Regions from separate parts of the Microtetraspora sp. AC03309 genome, predicted to be linked through region 2. Evidence: riboswitches for the same ligand, from Rfam matches in the RefSeq annotation. Region 2 holds a riboswitch; the other holds the start of a gene.
The links. A riboswitch is a leader RNA that binds a small molecule or an ion and turns the genes downstream of it on or off. The one in region 2 is predicted to bind glycine.

Region 1: another riboswitch for glycine. It lies ahead of gcvT (glycine cleavage system aminomethyltransferase GcvT); the one in region 2 lies ahead of gcvP (aminomethyl-transferring glycine dehydrogenase).

The regions. Positions count from the first base shown of each region.
Region 1 is NZ_JADDIL010000006.1:143,854-154,536, forward strand. It holds gene IMZ11_RS05355 (ABC transporter ATP-binding protein) at 1-600, opposite strand, end outside; gene IMZ11_RS05360 (PadR family transcriptional regulator) at 702-1,274, shown strand; gene IMZ11_RS45890 (S8 family serine peptidase) at 1,509-4,478, opposite strand; gene IMZ11_RS46080 (helix-turn-helix domain-containing protein) at 4,629-5,627, shown strand; glycine riboswitch at 5,685-5,782, shown strand; gene gcvT (glycine cleavage system aminomethyltransferase GcvT) at 5,913-6,998, shown strand; gene gcvH (glycine cleavage system protein GcvH) at 6,995-7,384, shown strand; gene IMZ11_RS05395 (L-serine ammonia-lyase) at 7,410-8,783, shown strand; gene IMZ11_RS05400 (PadR family transcriptional regulator) at 8,964-9,491, shown strand; gene IMZ11_RS05405 (ABC transporter ATP-binding protein) at 9,488-10,198, shown strand; gene IMZ11_RS05410 (FtsX-like permease family protein) at 10,195-10,683, shown strand, end outside.
Region 2 is NZ_JADDIL010000065.1:24,714-35,396, reverse strand. It holds gene IMZ11_RS31310 (mannose-1-phosphate guanyltransferase) at 1-2,305, shown strand, start outside; gene IMZ11_RS31305 (FHA domain-containing protein) at 2,509-3,012, shown strand; gene IMZ11_RS31300 (MerR family transcriptional regulator) at 3,038-3,694, shown strand; gene IMZ11_RS31295 (bifunctional nuclease family protein) at 3,768-4,238, shown strand; gene IMZ11_RS31290 (MerR family transcriptional regulator) at 4,390-5,007, shown strand; glycine riboswitch at 5,049-5,140, shown strand; gene gcvP (aminomethyl-transferring glycine dehydrogenase) at 5,313-8,180, shown strand; gene IMZ11_RS31280 (hypothetical protein) at 8,295-8,807, shown strand; gene IMZ11_RS31275 (alpha/beta family hydrolase) at 8,827-9,423, shown strand; gene IMZ11_RS31270 (DUF5999 family protein) at 9,549-9,749, opposite strand; gene IMZ11_RS31265 (N-acetylmuramic acid 6-phosphate etherase) at 10,438-10,683, shown strand, end outside.

The sequences.
Region 1 (10,683 bases), on a different contig from region 2:
TACGACCCGGTCGCACACGGCGGCGACCTCGGGATTGTGGGTGGCGACCAGCATGGTCATGCCGTACGCCTCGCGGAGCGTGAGAAGCAGATCGACGATCTCGTGACCGGTGCCGCTGTCGAGGTTGCCGGTGGGCTCGTCGGCGAGCAGGAGCGGCGGGCGGCCGATGAGCGCCCTGGCGATGGCGACGCGCTGTTGCTGGCCTCCGGACAGCCGGCTCGGCAGCGCGGAGGCGCGGTCGGCCAGCCCCACCGCGTCCAGCAGGTCCATCGCCCTCGCCTTGCGGTCGAAGTCGACCCGGCGGGGCAAGACGGGGGCGAGCACGTTGTCCAGCACGCTGAGCGCGGGCAGCAGGTGGAAGCGCTGGAACACGAACCCGATGCGGCGGCGGTACCGGTCCAGTCCCCGGCGCGGCAGGTCGTCCACCCTGGCGCCGTCGACCAGGATCTCTCCCGCGTCCGGCCGGTCCATCGCGCCGACGAGATGGAGCAGCGTGGACTTGCCCGCTCCGGACGCGCCCATGAGCGCGACCGCGCTTCCCGCTTCGATGTCCAGGCTCACCTCGTCGAGCGCCACGGCGGACGCGTATCGACGGCTCACATGCCGAAGGCTGACGTCGACTCCCATGCGCCCATACATTGTCACAATGTAGGGCAGTATGGGAGTCCCTACATTGTGACAATTCAGGAAGGCAGCTCCGGATGCCGCTCAGCCACGCGGTCCTGACCCTCCTCGCCGACGGCCCGAGTCACGGCTACGAGTTGAAGGCCAGGTTCGAGGCCGCCATCGGCCCTCAGTGGGGCGGGCTCAACATCGGGCACCTGTACCAGATCCTCGACCGCCTGGTCCGGGACGGGCACGTCGTCCGCGACCACGTCGCGCAGAGCGACCGGCCGGACAAGACGACCTACCGGCTCACGCCGGAGGGATTGGAGGAGCTGCGATCGTGGGCGACCAGCCCGTGGACCCGCTCGTCCGGCTTCAGGGACGAGCTGTTCCTCAAACTCCTCGGCGCGAGCAGGCTCGGTGCCGAGTCCCTGGCCGCGTTCGTCACGGCGCAACGGCAGGCCCACCTGTCCGACCTCGGCGCGCTCACCAGGCAACGCCGCGCGCACACCGGCGATCCGCTCGTCGCGCTGCTCATCGACGCCGCCGCCGCGCACATCAAGGCCGACCTCCAAGTGCTCGACACGGCCGAAGAACGCCTGGCCGGCCTGACGGCGGGAGACGTCCAGGTCCACACCGCCTCCGCCGACGGCCAGGCCACCGCCTGACCCGGCGACACCCGTCACGCGGCGATGCCGTCTGGCCGACGGGAGCTCCGCGACCTGCCGGAAGGACCGCCGCACAGGCGGGCTCCGGGAGACGCTCCGGGAGACCCGGGAGACAGGGTGAGACCGTCGGCCGGAGATCGCCCACAGGGGATGTCCGGATCAACCGGGCGTGGGCCGGGCGGCGGCTGCCGCCCGGCCCACGCCAGGATCCTCGGACATTCCCTTCAGGTCACGTCAGTTGACGCTGATCACGGTTCCGACCCCGTTGGGGTACTCGATGTAACCGGTGTGGGGCCGCCCGTCCGGCAGGCTCGACCAGCCGGCGGTCACCGTCTCGGGAACCCCCGGGGTGCCCTTGAGCTTGCGCGGCGACACGGTCAGACCACCCACGCCCGGGGCGTCGGTCACCACGTTCGCCTGCGCGTGGAACGGGGTCGACGTGGTACCCGGCGCGGTCAGGTAGCTGACGAGCACGAAGGTGTACTTCCCGGCCTTCGGCCGCGAGATGACCAGCCGGTAGTCGTCGCCGTCGCGATCCACCCAGCCCGCGAACTCCCGGCCCTCGTAGAGCACGCCTCCGCCGAAGCCCAGCTCCAGGCCGTTGTCGGGGCGGGCCCAGAACTCCACGGCCTTGGTCCCCTCGGGGACGTCGATCGTGTACTGCTTGCCGTTGGCCTCCTCGGGACCGACCGAGCCGACGATCTCCGGGCCGGAGACCAGCCCGTAGGCCGTGATGGCGGTCTTCTTCGTGACCGGGGTCACCTCGAAGGACACCGACCCGTTCGCGTCCTTGCCCCTGACCTCGGCGGGGGCGAGCATGCCCTGCGCGGTCACCGCGACGACGCTGCGAACGGTCCGGCCCTCGCCGGTCCAGGTCAGCGAGCCGGTGATGCCGGTCGCGACCTCGTCCTTCAGTTCCATGGTGACGGTGAACGACTTGGTCTCACCGGCCCGGTCGAAACGCAGCGTGGAAGGGCTCACCTTGGCCTTGACGCCGGGCAGGTCGATGTCGGCCTTGTACTTGCCGGGGGTGACGGCCGTCAGCGTACGGGTGACGGTCCGGGGGCCGGCCAGCCCGCCGAGGGCGATCGAGGGGTAGTTCAGGTCGCTGGTGGCGATCGGCGCCACCCCACTGCCCGTCCTGACGCCCAGGCCCTCCAGGTAGCCGAGCCAGTTCTGCTCCGTGGAGTCGTAGACCAGGCCGGGCTCGAGCATCCGGGCCGGATCGACGTTGCCCGCGCCCTGCGCGAAGGCGTCGGTGCTGTCCGTGCCGTCGGCGTTCCTGGTCGGCGCGGTGGTCGTCATCATCGCGGACTTGATCGCCATGGGCGACAGGTCAGGGTGCTTGCCCAGGTAGAGCGCGGCCAGACCCGCGATGTGCGGGGTGGCCATCGAGGTGCCGTCGTAGAAGCCGAAGTCGTTGCCGTTGTTCGTCGGCGGAGCGACTGCCGCCAGGATCGAGACGCCCGGGGCGGCGATGTCGGGCTTGAGCAGGTCGCCGCGGTTGGTCAGCGACGGTCCGCGCGAGGAGAACCCCGCCACCCGCGGGTAGACGGCGCCCTCAGCGCTCACGGGCCGCAGGATGGCGGTCGCCCCGTCCGTCGCCGCGTAGGCCAGCACGGCCGGCACGCCGGGCCCGCCGATGTGCACGGTCGGCACGGCGTGCGAGTCGGTGATGGTGTCCTCGTCGGCCATGTTGACCATGATCATGCCGACGCCGCCGGCCCGCTTGACCTCACCGGACTTCTCCAGGCGCGTGACGGTGCCGCGCTCGCAGACGACGATCTTCCCGGCGGTCCTGGCCGGGTCTAGGCTGTTCGGGGCGCAGACCTGCGCCTCGAAGTCGTCGACGGAGGCGTTCTTGACCACCGGGCCCGTGGCCAGCGGCTTGGGCCCGAACGTGTCGCTGACCGTGGTGCTCGAACCGCGATGCCTGGTGCCGTCGCCCAACTCCACCTCGCCCACGTACGGCGCGGCCGTGCTCGCGGCCACGGTGGTCGTCCACGGCATGGTGTTGTCCAGCGTCGAGGCACCCGGGCCGCTGTTGCCGCCGGCGGTGGCGACGAAGATGCCGCTCGCGGCGGCCGCGCGGAAGGCGAGCCCGATCGGGTCCTCCGCCGGGGACTCCGCCTCGGAGCCCACGGAGTAGTTGATCACATCGACGCCGTCGGCCACCGCCTGGTCGACGGCGGCCAGGATGTCGGAGTCCAGGCCGCCGGTCTGCCGGCCGTCGGCGCTCTCCCAGAGCGCCTTGTAGACGGCGATCGCCGCGCCGGGCGCGACACCGGAGATCTGGCCGAAGTCGGTGCCGTTCACGCTCGCCGGCACGTCCGCGTTGCCCGCGGCGGTGGAGGCGGTGTGCGAGCCGTGCCCCTGCGCGTCGCGCGGCGAGACGTAGTCGGCGCGATTGGCCGGCGGTACCCGCTTCAGCCAGGCGTCACCGAAGTAGCGGGCGCTGATCAGCTTCTGGTTGCACAGGTTGGCGGCGAACTCCTCGCCGGTCTGGCAGACGCCGGTGAACGTGCCGCCGTCGGCCTTCTTCATGACCGTGGCCGAGCCCTGCAGATAGGGCCGGTACGGATCGGCGTCCGTGGGCGCCGTGGCGTCGAGGGCCGGGGCCGCGAACAACGGGTTCTCCGGCCAGATGCCGGTGTCGATCACGCCGACCACGATGCCCTTGCCCGCGTTCGCGGTGCCGCCGAGCCTGGACCACAGACCGGACTCGCCGGACAGGCCGAGGAAGTCGGTGGACCTGCGGTCGTCCAGAGCCTTGCGCAGGCGGTCGGGAACGACGGAGAGCACACCGGGCGTGGTGTTCAGCCGCGCCGCCTGGGTCATGGTGAGCTCGGCGACGAACGCGTTGGAGGCCACGGAAAGCTGCTTGGCCGGCGTGGCGTCGACGCTCCGGGAGACCTGGTCCTGCCTGCTCTTCAGGTGGTCGCGGTAACGCTTGGCGTTCGCGCTGCCGATGTCCACCTTCTTGCCCTTGCCGGGCTTGGTGGCGGGGATGCCGGCGACGCCGCCGTCATAGGTCGCGAGCGGCTGCTCGGCCAGCGTGACGATGTAGGTGTCGGTCGGGCCGGCGGTCAGAGGATCGGTGGTCAGGGGATCGGCCGAAGCCGGCGCCGAGGCCGTGGTGATCACCACGGCGGCGGCGAGCGCCATCGCGCCGAAGGCACTCACTCGTCGGGGGTTGCGGGCCATTGCTCCTCTTCGAGACGGGGGGTGCCGCCCTGCAGCAAGGTCGCCGGGAGGCAGCTAGAAGTGAACGGCCCGTGAGGATCAGTTGTCGAGATATAGTGCTGGCGTTTTCGGTCATATGGCGAAAAGCGTCACGATCCGGTCAGGTGGTGCGTGGACGACCAGCCAGTGCTCGGTGCGGTGGGCATCGGCGATTTCGACGAACAGATCTACCGGTCCCTGCTCCGCCACCCCGACCGCACGGTCACCGACCTGGCGGGCTCGCTGCGGGTCAGCGCCGCACGGGTACGGCACGCGCTGGCCCGGCTGGCCGAACTCGGGCTGCTACGACGGATCAGGCCGGGCAGGTACGAGCCGGTGGCGCCGGAGGCGGCGCTCGGATGGCTGATCAACCGGCGCCGGCTGGAGGCCGAGGCGGGACTGGCCGAAATCCGGACCACGGTCGCCGACTTCGCGCAGCTCTACCAGTCGGGCCGGCTGCGGGCCGACCCGGCCGGCCTGGTGGAGATCCTCTCGGGCGAGGACGCGGTGAAGCGGCAGATGACGGAGACGAACAGATCGGTCACGTCGGAGGTGTTGGCGCTCGACCGGCCGCCCTACATCGGGTGGCCCGACAACTCGGTGGACAGCAACGAGTCGGAGGTCGCCGGCACCCGGGAGCTGATCGCGCGCGGGGTGGACATCCGGGTCGTGTACTGCCCGGAGTCCCTGCGACGCCCCGGCCGGTTCGAGACCCTCCTCCGGCTGGCCGAGGAGGGCGAGCGGTCCAGGTTCCTGCCCAGCCTGCCGTTCAAGCTGCGGATCGTCGACCGGCGGGTGGCACTGATGCCCCTCGTGGACGGCGTCTACGACAACGTCGCGCTGATCCGTCCCTCCGGCCTGCTCGACGCGCTCATCGAGCTGTTCGACGCCTACTGGGAACGCGGCCGGCCGCTCACCGGGACCCGGCCGCCCGTCGGCGACCGGCCGGACGAGGAGGACCTGCTGGTGCTCCAGATGCTCAAGGCCGGGCTCAAGGACGAGACGATCGCCAGGCAACTCGGGGTCAGCGCGCGTACCGCGACCCGCCGGATCGCCGCGGTCGTCGAACGGCTGGGCGCCACCACCAGGTTCCAGGCCGGAGCGGAGGCGTCGGCGCGCGGCTGGATCTGAGAGAGGCCCACCGGTTTCGCGAGACGGGGTACGACCACTAGGCTGGGAGAACACCATCGATCCCGTGCGGGAGAGCGTCCTGACAGCCGGTCAGGTCCCCTGAAGGAGCAAGCCCTCCCCGCGAACCTCTCAAGGCAAAGGACCGCGCGGGCCAGGTGTCCTCTGGAAAGCAGGCCGTACGCGGCCTCGCCGAAGGTGAAAGTCCGGGTAAGGAAACGGACGAAGCTCTCAGGCACCCATGACAGAGGGGGAGGATGCTGTCATCCGTCTTCCTGAGGTGCGATCATGTCCCGATCTACCCCGTTGCGTGAGGTTCACGAGAGCCTCGGCGCGACGCTCACCGACTTCGCGGGATGGCAGATGCCCCTGCGCTACGGCAGCGAGTCAGCCGAGCACAACGCGGTGCGCACCGCTGCCGGCCTGTTCGACCTGTCCCACATGGGCGAGATCCACGTCACCGGCCCGCAGGCGGGAGAGGCGCTGGACTTCGCCCTCGTCGGGCATCTGAGCGTGCTGGAGCCCGGCCGCGCCAGGTACACCATGATCGTGACCGAGGACGGCGGCGTGCTGGACGACCTGATCGTCTACCGCCTCCGGCCCGAGGAGTTCATGGTCGTCGCGAACGCCTCCAACTACGCCAGGGTGGCCGAGGAGCTGGCCGAGCGCGCCAAGCCGTACGACGCCCGGGTCGAGGACAGGTCGGACTCCTACGCGTTGATCGCCGTCCAGGGGCCGAACAGCACGGACATCCTCGGGAAGCTGACCGACGCCGACCTGGTCGGGCTCAAGTACTACGCGGGGCTCCCCGGCGAGGTCGCCGGATTCGAGGTCATGATCGCGCGTACGGGTTACACCGGCGAGGACGGCTTCGAGTTGTTCGTCCGGCCCGAGGACGCGGTCCCGCTGTGGAACGCCCTGTCCGAGGCGGGGGCGGAGCTCGGACTGCGGCCCTGCGGGCTGTCCGCGCGTGACACGCTGCGCCTGGAGGCGGGCATGCCGCTGTACGGCAACGAGCTGACCGCGGCCACCACGCCCTTCGACGCCGGCCTCGGCCGGGTCGTGAAGTTCGACAAGCCGGGCGACTTCGTCGGGCGGGCCGCGCTCTCCGGGCGCACGGCCCCCGGACGCCGCCTGGTCGGTCTGGTGGCGCGCGGCCGCAGAGTCCCCCGCCACGGCTATCCCGTCACGTGTGAGGGCGAGGTCGTCGGCGAGGTGACCAGCGGCGCGCCCTCGCAGACGCTGGGCAAGCCCATCGCCATGGCGTACGTCGCCGCGGACGCTCTCGAAAAGGGAGGCCTGGCCGTGGACATCCGTGGTAGCCATGAACCCGTTGACGTCGTTGATCTGCCTTTCTACAGGAGGAGCAAGTGAGCAGCATTCCCGACGAGCTGAGCTACACCAAGGAGCACGAGTGGGTGGCCGGTCTCGATGACGGCCTCACCGTGACGGTGGGCGTGACCGCGTACGCCGCGGAGCAGCTCGGCGACGTGGTCTTCGTGCAGGTGCCGGAGGTGGGCACCACCGTCGAGGCCGGTGACGCGGTCGGCGAGGTGGAGTCCACCAAGTCGGTGAGCGACATCTACGCGCCGGTCGGCGGCGAGATCGTGGAGACCAACCCCGCGGTCGTGGACGATCCGTCTCTGGTCAACTCCGACCCGTACGGCGACGGCTGGCTGTTCCGCGTGCGCATCGAGGGCGAGCCGGAGGACCTGCTCTCCGCCGCCGAGTACATCACCCTCACGTCGGGTGAATCCTGACATTTCCAGATAAGGGCATGGATCAATGGCGATCAGTGTCTTCGATCTGTTCAAGGTGGGCATCGGGCCGTCCAGTTCGCACACGGGCGGCCCGATGGCCGCGGCGCACAAGTTCGCCCGCGGTCTCCACCAGGACGGTCTGCTCGAGAAGACCTCGCGCGTCGAGGTCATCCTGTACGGCTCGCTCGGCCTGACCGGCAAGGGCCACGGCAGCGACAAGGCGGTGCTGCTCGGCCTGTCGGGTGAGAAGCCCGAGCTCGTCGACGTGGACACCGTCGACGAACGGCTCGCCGCCATGCGGGACACGGGCACGGTCACCCTGTTTGGCTCCCGCGAGATCCCCTTCGTCGTCGGCGAGGACCTCGTCTTCGAACGGAAGATCACACTGCCCCACCACCCGAACGGGATGCGGTTCACCGCCTTCACCGAGTCGGGCGAGATCCTGCGCGAGAAGATCTACTACTCGGTGGGCGGCGGGTTCGTCGTGGACGAGAACGCCACCGGCGCCGACCGCATCAAACCGGACGACACGGTCCTCCCGCACCCGTTCACCACGGGGTCGGAGCTGCTCGCCCGGTGCGGGGAGACCGGCCTGTCGATCTCCGCCCTCATGCTGGAGAACGAGCGGGCCTTCGGCCGTACCACCGAGGAGATCCGCGCGGGGCTCCTGCACCTGTGGTCGGTCATGGCCGAGTCGGTACGGCGCGGCAGCATCCAGGAGGGCGTCCTCCCGGGCGGCCTCAAGGTGAAGCGGCGGGCGAACCAGCTCCTGCGCAGGCTGCAGACCGAGGCCGACCTCGACCCGCTGCGCGCGATGGACTGGGTGACCCTGTTCGCGCTCGCCGTGAACGAGGAGAACGCGGCCGGCGGCAGGATCGTCACGGCGCCGACGAACGGCGCGGCCGGCATCATCCCCGCCGTGCTGTCGTACTACACGCGGTTCGTCTCGGGAGTGGACGACGACGGGGTCGTCCGCTTCCTGCTCACCGCCGGTGCGATCGGAGTGCTCTTCAAGGAGAACGCGTCGATCTCCGGCGCCGAGGTCGGCTGCCAGGGCGAGGTCGGGTCGGCGTGCTCGATGGCCGCGGCCGGGCTCACCGAGGTCCTCGGCGGCACGCCCGAACAGGTCGAGAACGCCGCCGAGATCGGCATCGAGCACAACCTCGGCCTGACCTGCGACCCGATCGGCGGCCTGGTCCAGATCCCGTGCATCGAGCGGAACGCGGTGGCCTCCATCAAGGCGATCGCCGCGGCCCGGATCGCGCTGCGCGGTGACGGCCGCCACTTCGTGTCGCTCGACAAGGCCATCAAGACCATGCGCGACACCGGCAGGGACATGCTCGACAAGTACAAGGAGACCAGCCGGGGCGGCCTCGCCGTCAACGTGATCGAGTGCTGACCGGGGCGCCGGTCCGCCCGCGCGGCGGGGCCGGCACGGTCACCCTGTAAGAACCGGGCACAGGCGGGCGCGACGTCCGGCACGGGGCGACCCGTGACCGGACGCGGTCTCCGTGGAAACGGCCCACATGTACGCCCTCCTATACACTGCGTATATACCTCCGCTATATAGTCGTCCGTCATGACAGTCCCCTTGGCCCTGATGGGCCTCCTGGACCGCGAGCCCAGCTACGGATACGACCTGAAGCGCGACTACGACACCTACTTCGGCAGGGGCAAGCCGCTCCCCTTCGGGCAGGTCTATTCGACACTCGGCCGCCTGGCCAGGGACGGCAAGGTCACGGCCGGCCAGAGCGAGCCGGGCGACGGCCCCGACCGCAAGCGCTACACCATCACCCCGCTGGGCAAGCAGGAGGTGAAGGTCTGGCTGGCCGAGCCGGTGGCGGCGGAGCCGTTCCTGCAGACGGTGCTGTTCACGAAGGTCGTGCTGGCGCTGATGCTGGGCCACGACGCGGAGCGCTACCTGGTCACCCAGCGGGCCACGCACATGCGGCGCATGCGCGAGTTGTCGGAGATCAAACGCGGTGGCGCCCTCGTGGACGCCCTGCTGGCCGACCATGCCCTTTTCCACCTGGACGCCGACCTGCGCTGGATCGACCTGACCACGGCCCGGCTGGGCGCGCTGGCGGAAACGGTGCGCCGCGCATGAGCGTCGACGCCCTTCCCGTGCCGGGCCCGCTGCTGGAGGCCCGTTCCATCGACCGCTCCTACGGCCGGACGCAGGCGCTGCGCGAGGCGAGCCTGTCCGTGACGGCGGGGGAGATCCTGGCGATCATGGGCCCGAGCGGCTCCGGCAAGTCCACGCTGCTGCACTGCCTGGCCGGCATCTTCACCCCCGACGCGGGCGAGGTCTGGTTCGACGGGCGGCGGCTGGACACCCTGAGCGACGCCAGGCGGTCCGAGCTGCGCCGCACCTCGTTAGGCTTCGTCTTCCAGTTCGGCCAGCTGGTGCCGGAGCTCACGGTGGCCGACAACGTCGCCCTGCCGCTGCTGCTCGGCAAGGTCAGGCGCAAGCGGGCCTACCAGCGGGCGGACGGCTGGCTGAAGCGGCTGGAGCTGGACGACCTGGGCGAGCGGCGCACCGGCGAGCTGTCCGGGGGGCAGGCACAGCGGGTGGCGATCGCCAGGGCGCTGGTGGCGCGACCCAAGGTGATCTTCGCGGACGAGCCCACCGGCGCGCTCGACTCGCTCACCGGCGAGAAGGTCATGGAACTGCTCGTCGGCCTGGCCCGCGAGGAGGGCACGACCGTGATCGTGGTGACCCACGACGCCCGCGTCGCCGCCTGCGCCGACCGGGAGGTCATGGTGCGCGACGGCAAGGTCACCGACCCCTACGCCGACGAGGCCGTCCGATGATGCTCTGGCTGGGCCTGCGGCTGTCGCTGCGCGGCGGCCGGGAGGCGGTGGTCCGGCTGGCGCTCGTCACCGCCGCCGTCGCGATGGGGGTGACGGTGCTGCTGTCCACGGTGGCGCTGTTCAACGCCTTCCAGGTCACCGCGGACCGCCCGTGCTGGGAGTGCACGACCGGCTCCGCGCCGGGCGGCTGGGCGCTGGGAGCCACCCCGGGCGCGGTGCTGTGGAACCACCGCCAGGACTCCTACGCGGGCCGTCCGATCAAGCGGCTCGACGTCGCCGTCCTCGACGCGCGGACGTCCACGCCGACCATGCCCGGCGTCCCCGCACTTCCCGGCGCGGGGCGGTACTACGTCTCGCCCGCGCTCGCCGAGTTGATGGACACCGTGCCGCGCGAGCAACTCGCCGATCGCTTCCCCGGCACCCGCGCCGGCCTCATCGGACGGGCGGCGCTGTCCGGCCCTGACGACCTGGTCGTCGTCGTCGGC
Region 2 (10,683 bases):
CGACGAGCTCGGGATGCGCCTGCACTACGCGACCGAGGAGATCCCGCTCGGCACCGCGGGCAGCGTGAGGAACGCGGCGGACCGGCTCAGGGACGAGCGGTTCCTCGTCATCTCCGGTGACGCGCTCACCGACATCGACCTGACCGACATGCTCAGGTTCCACGAGGAGAACGGCGCCCTGGTCACGATCGGGCTCAAGCGGGTGCCCAACCCCCTGGAGTTCGGGATCATCATCGTGGACGAGAACGGCCGGGTCCAGCGCTTCCTGGAGAAGCCCACCTGGGGCCAGGTCTTCTCCGACACCGTCAACACCGGCATCTACGTCATGGAGCCGAGCGTCCTCGACGAGGTCCCCGCCGGGCGGTCCGTGGACTGGTCCTCGGACGTCTTCCCCAAGCTGCTCGAGCGCGGCCTGCCGCTGTTCGGATACGTCGCCGAGGGCTACTGGGAGGACGTCGGCACCCACGAGAGCTACCTCAAGGCCCAGGCCGACGTCCTGGAGGGCAAGGTCAAGGTCGACTTCGACGCCTTCGAGCTCGCGCCCGGCGTCTGGACGGCCGAGGGCGCCTCCGTCGATCCCGACGCGGTGCTCAAGGGACCGCTCTACATCGGCGACTACGCCAAGGTGGAGGCCGGCGCCGAGCTGCGGGAGTACACCGTCCTCGGCAGCAACGCCGTGGTCAAGGAGGGGGCCTTCCTCCACCGCGCCGTCGTCCACGACAACGTCTACGTCGGCCCTGCCGCCCACCTGCGCGGATGCGTGATCGGCAAGAACACCGACGTGATGACCGGCGCCAGGATCGAGGAGAACGCGGTCGTCGGCGACGAGTGCGTGATCGAGTCGGAGGCGTACGTCTCGTCCGGCGTGAAGATCTACCCGTTCAAGACGGTCGAGGCGGGCGCCGTCGTCAACACCAGCGTGATCTGGGAGTCGCGCGGCCAGCGCAGCCTGTTCGGCCCGCGCGGCGTCTCCGGCCTGGTCAACGTCGAGATCACCCCCGAGCTGTGCGTACGGCTGGCCAGCGCGTACGCCACGATGGTCAGCAAGGGCGACACGATCGTCACCTCGCGTGACGCCTCCCGGGCGGCCCGCGCCTTCAAGCGGGCGGTCATCAGCGCCCTGAACTCCAGCGCGATCAACGTGGTGGACCTGGAGGCGTCCGCGCTCCCGGTCGCCCGCTTCCACACCTCCAGGGGCAGCGCGCAGGGCGGCATCGCGCTGCGGACCAGCGCGGGCGACCCCCAGAGTGTCGACATCGTCTTCATGGACGGCACCGGAGCGGACCTCTCCCAGGGCGCCCAGCGCAAGCTGGAGCGCATCTTCTCGCGCCAGGAGTACCGGCGCGCCTTCCCGGGAGAGATCGCCGAGCTGACCTTCCCGGCCCGCGCGGTGGACACCTACGCGCGTGAGCTGCTGCGCTGCGTCGACATGAGCGGCGTGAAGGACGCCGAGATGAAGGTCGTGGTCGACTGCGCGGGCGGCACGTCGTCCCTGGTGCTGCCGAGCCTGCTCGGCCGGGTCGGGGTGGACGTGCTCACCGTGAACAACCGCCTCGACGACGCCTCGCCCACCGAGACCTTCGCCGAGCGCCGCCGCGACCTCCAGCGCCTCGCCGAGCTGGTCGGCTCCTCCCGCGCCGCCTTCGGCGTACGGTTCGATCCGGTCGGGGAGCGGGTCTCCCTGGTCGACGAGATGGGCCAGCTCATCAGCGAGGAGCGGGCGCTGCTCGTGGTGCTCGACCTGGTGGCGGCCGAGCGCAGGGGCGGACGGGTCGCCCTGCCGGTGACCACCACCAGGGTGGCGGAGATGGTCTGCCGGTTCCACGGGGTGCAGGTGGACTGGACGCCCACCAGTCTCGACGCGCTGACCACCGCCGCCACGCACAGCGACATGATCTTCGCGGGTGACGGGCGAGGGGGCTTCATCGTCCCGGAGTTCGGGCCGACCGTGGACGGGCTCGCGGTGTTCCTGCGGCTGCTGGGCCTGGTGGCGCGTACCCGCCTGTCGCTCAGCCAGATCGACGCGCGGATCCCGGAGGCGAAGCTGCTGCGGCGGACCATTCCCACTCCGTGGGCGCACAAGGGCACGGTCATGCGCTCGGTGGTGGAGGCCGCCGAGGGCCTGCACGTGGACACCACCGACGGCGTACGGGTCGTGGGCGAGGACGGCAGCTGGGCCCTGGTCCTGCCCGACCCGTCCGAGGCGGTCACCCACCTGTGGGCCGAGGGAGGCGACGTGGACACCGCCCAGGCCCTGCTCGAACGCTGGGCCCGCGTGGTGGAGCAGGCCGCCGGAGCACAATAACAATCTCCGTGATCATGTACAAATATTGTTGGAGGTCACCTTCGGGAAACCAGGAAACGGTGTGGCGGGATGGACCTTGGACCGCGCTGGGCTGTAGCGTTGGTCAGTCCATGTCGAGCACGCTTTCTTGACCTTTGTGCGTGATCAGCGTAAGTTGCGGCATTCGCCGTCTGAGCAAGTCATAAGAGAGGCCGAGCCGTTCGATGCCCAGCGTCTACTGCACGCAGTGCGGTCATGCCAACCCCGAGGATGCCCGTTTCTGTTCCAGATGCGGTTCGCCGCTGAGCGCTCCGGCGCCGGCCGCTCCCGACACCACCTCGACCATCTCGCTCGAGGCGCTGGAGAACGAGACGGGGCAGACCCTGCTGCCCGACAGGGCGGCCATCGAGCAGCTCCCGCCGGGCACCGCACTCCTGGTCGTCATGCGGGGCCCGAACGCGGGCAGCCGCTTTCTGCTGGACAGTGATCTCACTACGGCGGGTCGCCACCCCGAAAGCGACATTTTCCTGGACGATGTGACCGTGTCCAGAAGGCACGCGGAGTTCTACCGGCGGGGCGGCCACTTCACCGTCCGCGACGTCGGCAGCCTCAACGGGACGTACGTCAACCGGGAGCGCATCGAGGAGTTCCCCCTCGCGGGGGGCGACGAGGTGCAGATCGGCAAGTTCCGGTTGGTGTTCTTCGCGCGTGGCCTTGGAGGCCAGTGATCGCTGAGGGAGGGGCGGGTAAGTCATGAGCGCGCAGGCGTTACGGGCGTTCATGAGCATCGGGGAGGTGCTCGCGCTACTGCAGGGCGAGTTCCCCGACGTGACGATCTCCAAGATCCGTTTCCTGGAGGGCGAGGGGCTCATCGAGCCGCAGCGAAGCCCGTCGGGATACCGCAAGTTCACCCATGGTGACGTCGAGCGGCTGCGCTACATCCTCACCGCGCAGCGTGACCACTACCTTCCGTTACGGGTGATCAAGGAGAACCTGGACGAGCAGGCGGCCCGGCCGAGGGCACTGCCCCAGGAGGCCCCGCCCGTACGGCTCAGCCGTGAGGACCTGCTCCAGGCCGCCGACATCGACGAGGACACGCTGGCAGAGCTGGAGAGCTTCGGCCTGGTGGCATCCGTGGCCCGGTGGTACGACGCGGACGCCCTGGAGATCGCCCGCAGCGTCGGCTCGCTGGCCAGATTCGGCCTGCACGCCCGCCATCTGCGCGCGGTGCGGGCGGCCGCGGAACGCGAGGCGAGCCTCGTCGAGCAGGCGGTGGCGCCGCTGCTGCGCCGCCGGGCGCCCGGCGCGATCGGGCAGGCCGACGAGACAGCTCGGGAAATATCCGGACTTCTCCTCGAATTGCACAGTGCGTTGCTTCGTGGCAGTGTTCGCCGCGTTCTGGGGCAGTGACCAGGCCGACCCGCTCCGGGTGTTACGTTGAAGTCCTGGTGATATGCCGCGCCGCTTTGAGACGGAGTCGCCCGTGTTGCAGATGGAGGTCGTGGGGGTTCGCGTTGAGATGCCCACCAACCAGCCGATCGTCCTCCTGAAGGAGACGAACGGTGATCGGTACCTGCCGATCTGGATCGGCATGACCGAGGCGACGGCCATCGCGCTTGCCCAGGCGGAGGAACCGCCGCCGCGCCCGCTCACTCATGATCTGTTCCGTGACGTGCTGGAGGCGCTGGGGGTGCGCCTGCGTGCGGTCAACATCGTCGCGCTACGCGATCAGATCTTCTTCGCCGACCTGGTGTTCTCCAACGGTGTGGAGGTGAGCGCCCGGCCGTCGGACTCGATCGCGCTCGCGCTCCGCACCGGTGCGACGATCTACGCCAGCGAGGACGTCCTCCGGGAGGCCGGGGTCAGCATGCCCGACGACCAGGAGGACGAGGTGGAGAAGTTCCGCGAGTTCCTGGACAACATCACGCCCGAGGACTTCGGGCGTGCCGGGTAGGGGTTGATTTCGGGAATTTAACGCTTCACGACGCGCCGTGCGGGGTCGTTGACTGAGAATGTCCCCGGTCCTACGGTGCAAGGGAATCCACGGTTGTAATTCATGAACCCCCAGATCAGACCGTGGGATGAGAGAAAGCCGGAGGTCCGCAGTGGCGGTCAGCAGCGGCGAGGGAAAAGCGGCCGACCAGCATGATCCGGTCCGTGAGTCAGCGCGTGAGCGCGCCGGTGAACAAGGACTGCTGTTCGACGAGCAGCCCAGGAGACTGCCCGACGACATCGGGTATCGCGGCCCCACCGCCTGCGCGGCGGCCGGCATCACCTACCGTCAGCTCGACTACTGGGCCCGGACGGAGCTGGTCCTGCCGACCATAAGAGCCGCGCACGGTTCGGGTTCGCAGCGTCTGTACAGCTTTCGCGACATCCTCGTGCTCAAGGTCGTCAAACGGCTTCTGGACACCGGCGTCTCGCTCCAGCAGATCCGCACCGCCGTACAGCATCTGCGTGACCGCGGGGTGAACGACCTCGCCCAGATCACTTTGATGAGCGACGGCGTCAGCGTCTACGAGTGCACCTCCGCCGACGAGGTCATCGATCTGCTCCAGGGTGGGCAGGGAGTGTTCGGCATCGCCCTGGGGCGCGTCTGGCGCGAGGTCGAGGGTTCGCTGGCCGAGCTGCCCGGAGAGCGCGCAGAGTCCGGCTCCGATGCGGAGGCCGACCATCCGGCCGACGAGCTGGCACGACGCAGGAAGTCCCGCAAGACCGGGTGAACGGCCCGCCTCAGGGTAGGCGGTAGAGTGGCACAAGCTGGCGACCCCGTGCGGGAGAGACCTCTTTAAGTGGAGGCGCCGAAGGAGCAACCCTCCCCGGAATCTCTCAGGCATCCCGTACCGCACGGGAGAGGCAACTCTGGAAAGCAGCACGTCCACCAGGCGTGCTCACCGACGGTGCAAGCCCTTCGGGGTGAAGCTCTCAGGTCGTGGTCCCGCCGCCGGTCGGCTGGTCGCGATGACAGAGGGGGAGACCAGGCGCACGCGTGCGCCGCCTAGGTCTCGACCGCTCCAGGAGGCTTGCCATGACCGACCGGTCACCACTTCGCGATCTTTCCGGCCCGCCCTTCGCGTCCCGCCACATCGGCCCGTCCGACGCCGAGCAGGCGCGCATGCTGGAGGCCGTCGGATACGCCTCCGTGGCGGACCTGGTGGCCGTCGCCGTACCCGAGGCGATCAGGACCGAGACCCCGCTCGCGCTCCCCGAGGCGGCGAGCGAGACGCGGGCGCTGGCCGAGCTGCGCACGATCGCCGGGCGCAACCGGGTGCTGACCTCGATGATCGGCCTTGGCTACCACGACACGATCACCCCGGGCGTCGTCCTGCGCAACGTGCTGGAGAACCCCGGCTGGTACACCGCGTACACCCCCTACCAGCCGGAGATCTCGCAGGGACGGCTGGAGGCGCTGCTCAACTTCCAGACCGCGATCATCGACCTGACCGGTCTCGACGTGGCCGGGGCCTCGCTCCTGGACGAGGGCACGGCCGCCGCCGAGGCGATGACCCTGGCCCGCCGGGCGAGCCGGGTCAAGAGCGACGTCTTCGTGGTCGACATCGACGCGCTGCCGCAGACCAAGGCCGTCCTCGCGACCCGGGCGGAGCCGCTCGGCATCACGCTGGTCGAGGCCGACCTCGCGGATCCCGCCGCGCTGCCCGAGTGCTTCGGGGTGCTGGTGCAGTACCCCGGCGCGAGCGGGCGGGTGGCGAGCTTCCGCGTACTCGCCGAGGTGGCGCACGAGCGCGGCGCCCAGGTGATCGCCGCCGCCGACCTCCTCGGCCTGACGCTGCTCGCGTCGCCGGGTGAGCTCGGCGCCGACATCGCCGTCGGCTCCTCCCAGCGCTTCGGCGTGCCGCTCGGTTTCGGCGGCCCGCACGCCGCCTACATGGCCGTACGCGAAGGGCTCCAGCGGCAGATGCCCGGCCGGCTCGTCGGGGTGTCCGTCGACGCCGACGGACAGCCCGCGTACCGGCTCGCGCTGCAGACCCGCGAGCAGCACATCCGCAGGGAGAAGGCCACCAGCAACATCTGCACCGCGCAGGTCCTGCTCGCGGTCATGGCCTCGATGTACACCGTCTACCACGGGCCGGACGGCCTGCGGCGGATCGCGCAGCGGGTGCACCGCCACGCGGCCGTCCTGGCCGCCGGGCTGCGCGAGGGCGGTGTCGAGGTGGTGCACGAGGAGTTCTTCGACACCGTCCTGGCCCGCGTCCCCGGGCGCGCCGCGGGGGTCGTGGCCGCCGCCGAGGCGGCCGGCGTCAACCTCCGACTGGTGGACGCCGACCACGTCGCGGTCGCCTGCGACGAGAAGACGGCGGCCGAGCACCTTGCGGCCGTGTGGGCGGCGTTCGGCGTGCCCGGCGGATCGCAGGGCGGCTCGGGCGGCGTGGTCATCGACGACCTGGACCGGGTGACCCCCGACGCGCTCCCCGCCGGCCTCGCCCGGACCACCGACTTCCTGACCCATCCGGTGTTCCACTCCTACCGGTCGGAGACGGCGATGCTGCGCTACCTGCGCAGGCTCCAGGACAAGGACGTCGCCCTCGACCGCTCGATGATCCCGCTGGGCTCCTGCACGATGAAGCTCAACGCGACCACCGAGATGGAGCCGATCACCTGGCCGGAGTTCGCCGGGATCCACCCCTTCGCCCCGATCGACCAGGCGGCGGGCTACGTCGAGTTGGTCGAGACCCTCGAAGGCTGGCTGGCCGAGGTCACCGGCTACGACGCGGTGTCGATCCAGCCCAACGCGGGGTCCCAGGGAGAGTTCGCCGGGCTGCTCGCCATCCGCGCCTACCACCACGGCCGGGGCGAGGCCGGGCGGGACGTCTGCCTCATCCCGTCGTCCGCGCACGGCACCAATGCGGCCAGCGCGGTCATGGCTGGGATGCGCGTGGTCGTGGTTGCCTGCGACGACAGCGGCAACGTCGACCTCGCCGACCTGTCCGCCAAGATCGAGAAGCATCGCGACACGCTCGCCGCGATCATGGTGACCTACCCGTCCACGCACGGCGTGTACGAGGAGACCATCGTCGAGATCTGCGACCGGGTCCACGAGGCCGGGGGGCAGGTCTACGTCGACGGCGCCAACCTCAACGCCCTCGTCGGCCTGGCCAGGCTCGGCGAGTTCGGCGCGGACGTCAGCCACCTCAACCTGCACAAGACGTTCTGCATCCCGCACGGCGGTGGCGGTCCGGGTGTCGGGCCGGTCGCGGTCAAGGCCCACCTCGCCCCCTACCTCCCTGGCAAGGGCACCGGTGCCGTCTCGGCCGCGCCGTACGGCTCGGCGGGCATCCTGCCGATCTCGTGGGCGTACATCCGGATGATGGGCGGAGATGGGCTGCGCCGGGCGACCGAGCAGGCGATCCTCTCGGCGAACTACCTCGCCGGGCGGCTGGCCCCGCACTATCCCGTGCTGTACACCGGACGGGACGGCCTCGTCGCGCACGAGTGCATCGTCGACCTGCGGCAGATCACCAAGGAGACCGGCGTCACCGTGGACGACGTGGCCAAGCGCCTGGTCGACTACGGTTTCCACGCGCCGACCATGTCGTTCCCCGTCGCGGGGACCCTGATGATCGAGCCCACCGAGAGCGAGGACCTGGCCGAGCTCGACCGGTTCGCCGACGCCATGATCGCCATCCGCGAGGAGATCGCCCGCGTCGCGTCCGGAGAGTACGACAGGACCGACAACCCGCTGCGCAACGCGCCCCACACGGCGGCCTGCCTGGTCGCCGACGAGTGGCCGCACCCGTACTCGCGCACGGTCGCGGCCTACCCCGTGCCCGCGCTGCGGGACAACAAGTACTGGTCGCCGGTCCGTCGCATCGACCAGGCCTACGGCGACCGCAACCTGGTCTGCGCCTGCCCTCCGCTGGAGGCGTACGAGGACTGATCACGCCCGCGGGGAAGATTCGCGGACCCGAACCGTCCATCATGCGCATGTCTTCCCCGCACGGGCCCGCCGATCGTTAGGATCTTGGTGATCCCCGATTATGGAGGGCCTGGCATGACGGCCATCGACCCCGGACGGCAGATCGACCACGCGCGCAGGCTGGCCGAGGCGGGCGATCTCGACGCCGCCGCGGCGATCTTCGCGGAGGTCGCGGTCGACGTCGAGGCACCCGACCGGGCGGAGGGCGCCGCGGGGCTCTCCGCCGTCGCCGAACGGATGGCCGAGCAGTTGCTGGAGGACGGCGAGCCGGGGCAGGCCGCCGACCTCCTGCTGCGCGCGCTGTCCGTGCCCGGCGTCACGGATCCGGCACGGTTGCGGGTCCTGCTCGGTCTCGCGCATCTCGACATGGCGTGCGGGGAGTTCGCCGGAGCGGTCGAGGAGGGCGACGGAGCCGAGTCGGGCACCGGTGCGCTCGCCATCGAGCTGCTCGCGCGGGTGCTGCCCCTCAGGGGCCGGGACGACGACGCCGAGACGGTCTGGCGGTACGGTCTGGCCCACCCCGACGCGGCGCTGGCCGAGGAGGTACGGCTCCGCCTGAGCAGGGACGTCCGCCCCCCGATAACGTGACCGGGTGGAATCTGGGACGGTGGAACTTGTGACGCCGCACGGCCCGGGAGCGGTCGAGGTGGACGAGGCGGCCGATCCCTGGCTGCTGCTCGTGCTCACCCACGGGTCGGCCGGGGGAGTGGACGCGCCCGACCTGCTCGCCGTACGGGATGCCGTGCTGGCCATCGGAGGAACGGTCGCCCGGGTGACCCAGCCGTTCCGGCTCAGGGGCGCGAGGGCGCCGGGCTCGGCGGTCCGGCAGGACGAGTCGTGGATCACGATGATCGAGGAGCTGCGGGCCCGCCATCCGGGGCTGCCGCTCGTGCAGGGCGGGCGGAGCAACGGCGCCAGGGTGGCCTGCCGTACGGCCCGAGCGGTGGAGGCGGACGCGGTGGTCGCGCTGGCGTTCCCCCTGCACCCGCCGGGCAAGCCGGAACGTTCCAGGGCGGATGAGCTGCGGCAGGCGGGAACCGACGTTCTGGTGATCAATGGGGATCGTGATCCGTTCGGCGTGCCGTCGGCGTCCGACGCGGCGCGGCTCGTGGTGCTGCCGGGGGAGGGACACGATCTGAAGAAGGACCCCGCCCGGGTGGGCGAGGAGGTGGCCCGGTGGCTGCTGGCCCGGAGAGCGGGCTGAGAGCCGGGGGTCGGCCACGGGACCCCGAGCGGTGGAACCGGCGGGGGGCGGGGCGAGCGGAATCGGGTGAAGGGACGGGAGGGCCCCGGCTGGACGGACCAGCCGGGTGACCTGGCCGCGATCGATCAGGCGGCGCTGGAAGCCAGGTCGGTGGGGCGATGCGGGGCGATGACCGCTCCGTCGGGCAGCAGCTCGCCGGTGTCCTCGAAGAGGACGACGCCGTTGCACAGCAGGCTCCACCCCTGCTCGGGGTGCGCCGCGATGGTGCGGGCGGCTTCTCGGTCCTTCGCTTCCGCGCTCGGACAGGACGGGCTATGAGGGCACATCGCCGGGGCTCCGTGTCTATCGTTCGCCCGTCGCGCGAGGCGGCGGGCGTCTGGGGTTGATGTGTGACTAACCGCACAATGGACGAGACCAGTGTGCCGTCCGCTCGCCTCGTGGCGACATAGTCCGTTAGGACGGTTTCCGCCGGTCCTGGAAAGGGGGCCGGGGGGCGCCCATACGGGTTCCGCTCACCACGCTGTGAGCTATCCCACAAGGGTGCCCCAGGGATGATAACGGTCCAAGCTCGACACGCCGTCCGTCTGATAACCGGCGGATTACGGTTTCCGGAGCCGCCTCCAGGTCGTCCGGGAGATCGTCCAGGCGCTGTGTGACGGCCGGGTCGGGGCGGGTCGACGCCGGGTGATCGAGGCCGCCGGCCCGCGGCGAGGAGCGTGGCGGCCGGGCCCGCATCCGCCGGGTCGGCCCCTTCCGTGCGGAGATCGGCTCGCGTGAGATTTCAGTCAAGCAAGCGTTGACCATCCGGGTCGAATGTAAGTAACTTCCAGTCAAAGCGGTGACCTTGTATGACATTTTCCTACATCTGAGGAGTTGGAGGACATCACGCCGCGGGCCGGAGCCCCGCGCGGCGCGGGGGCCCCGTACGCCCCCGATGGCTGGATCCAGGTATTGACGCACGGCTCATTGTGAAACTAATTTTCCAACACATTCTTCTTTGAGGTGGAAAACTTCGTGACGGACGACGAGTTTGAGGCGGTCAGGGTGGCGGCCCCCACGGAAGGCGCCAACCCGCGCACGCTCGACATCGACCTCCGTTCGACCCTGGAGATGCTGAAGCTCATCAACGACGAGGACAGCCTGGTCGCTCCCGCGGTCCGCGCCGTCCTCCCCGAGCTGGCCACGGCCGTCGACTTCGGAGTGAGCGCGCTGCTGACGGGCCGGTCGATCCACTACTTCGGCGCGGGCAGTTCCGGCCGC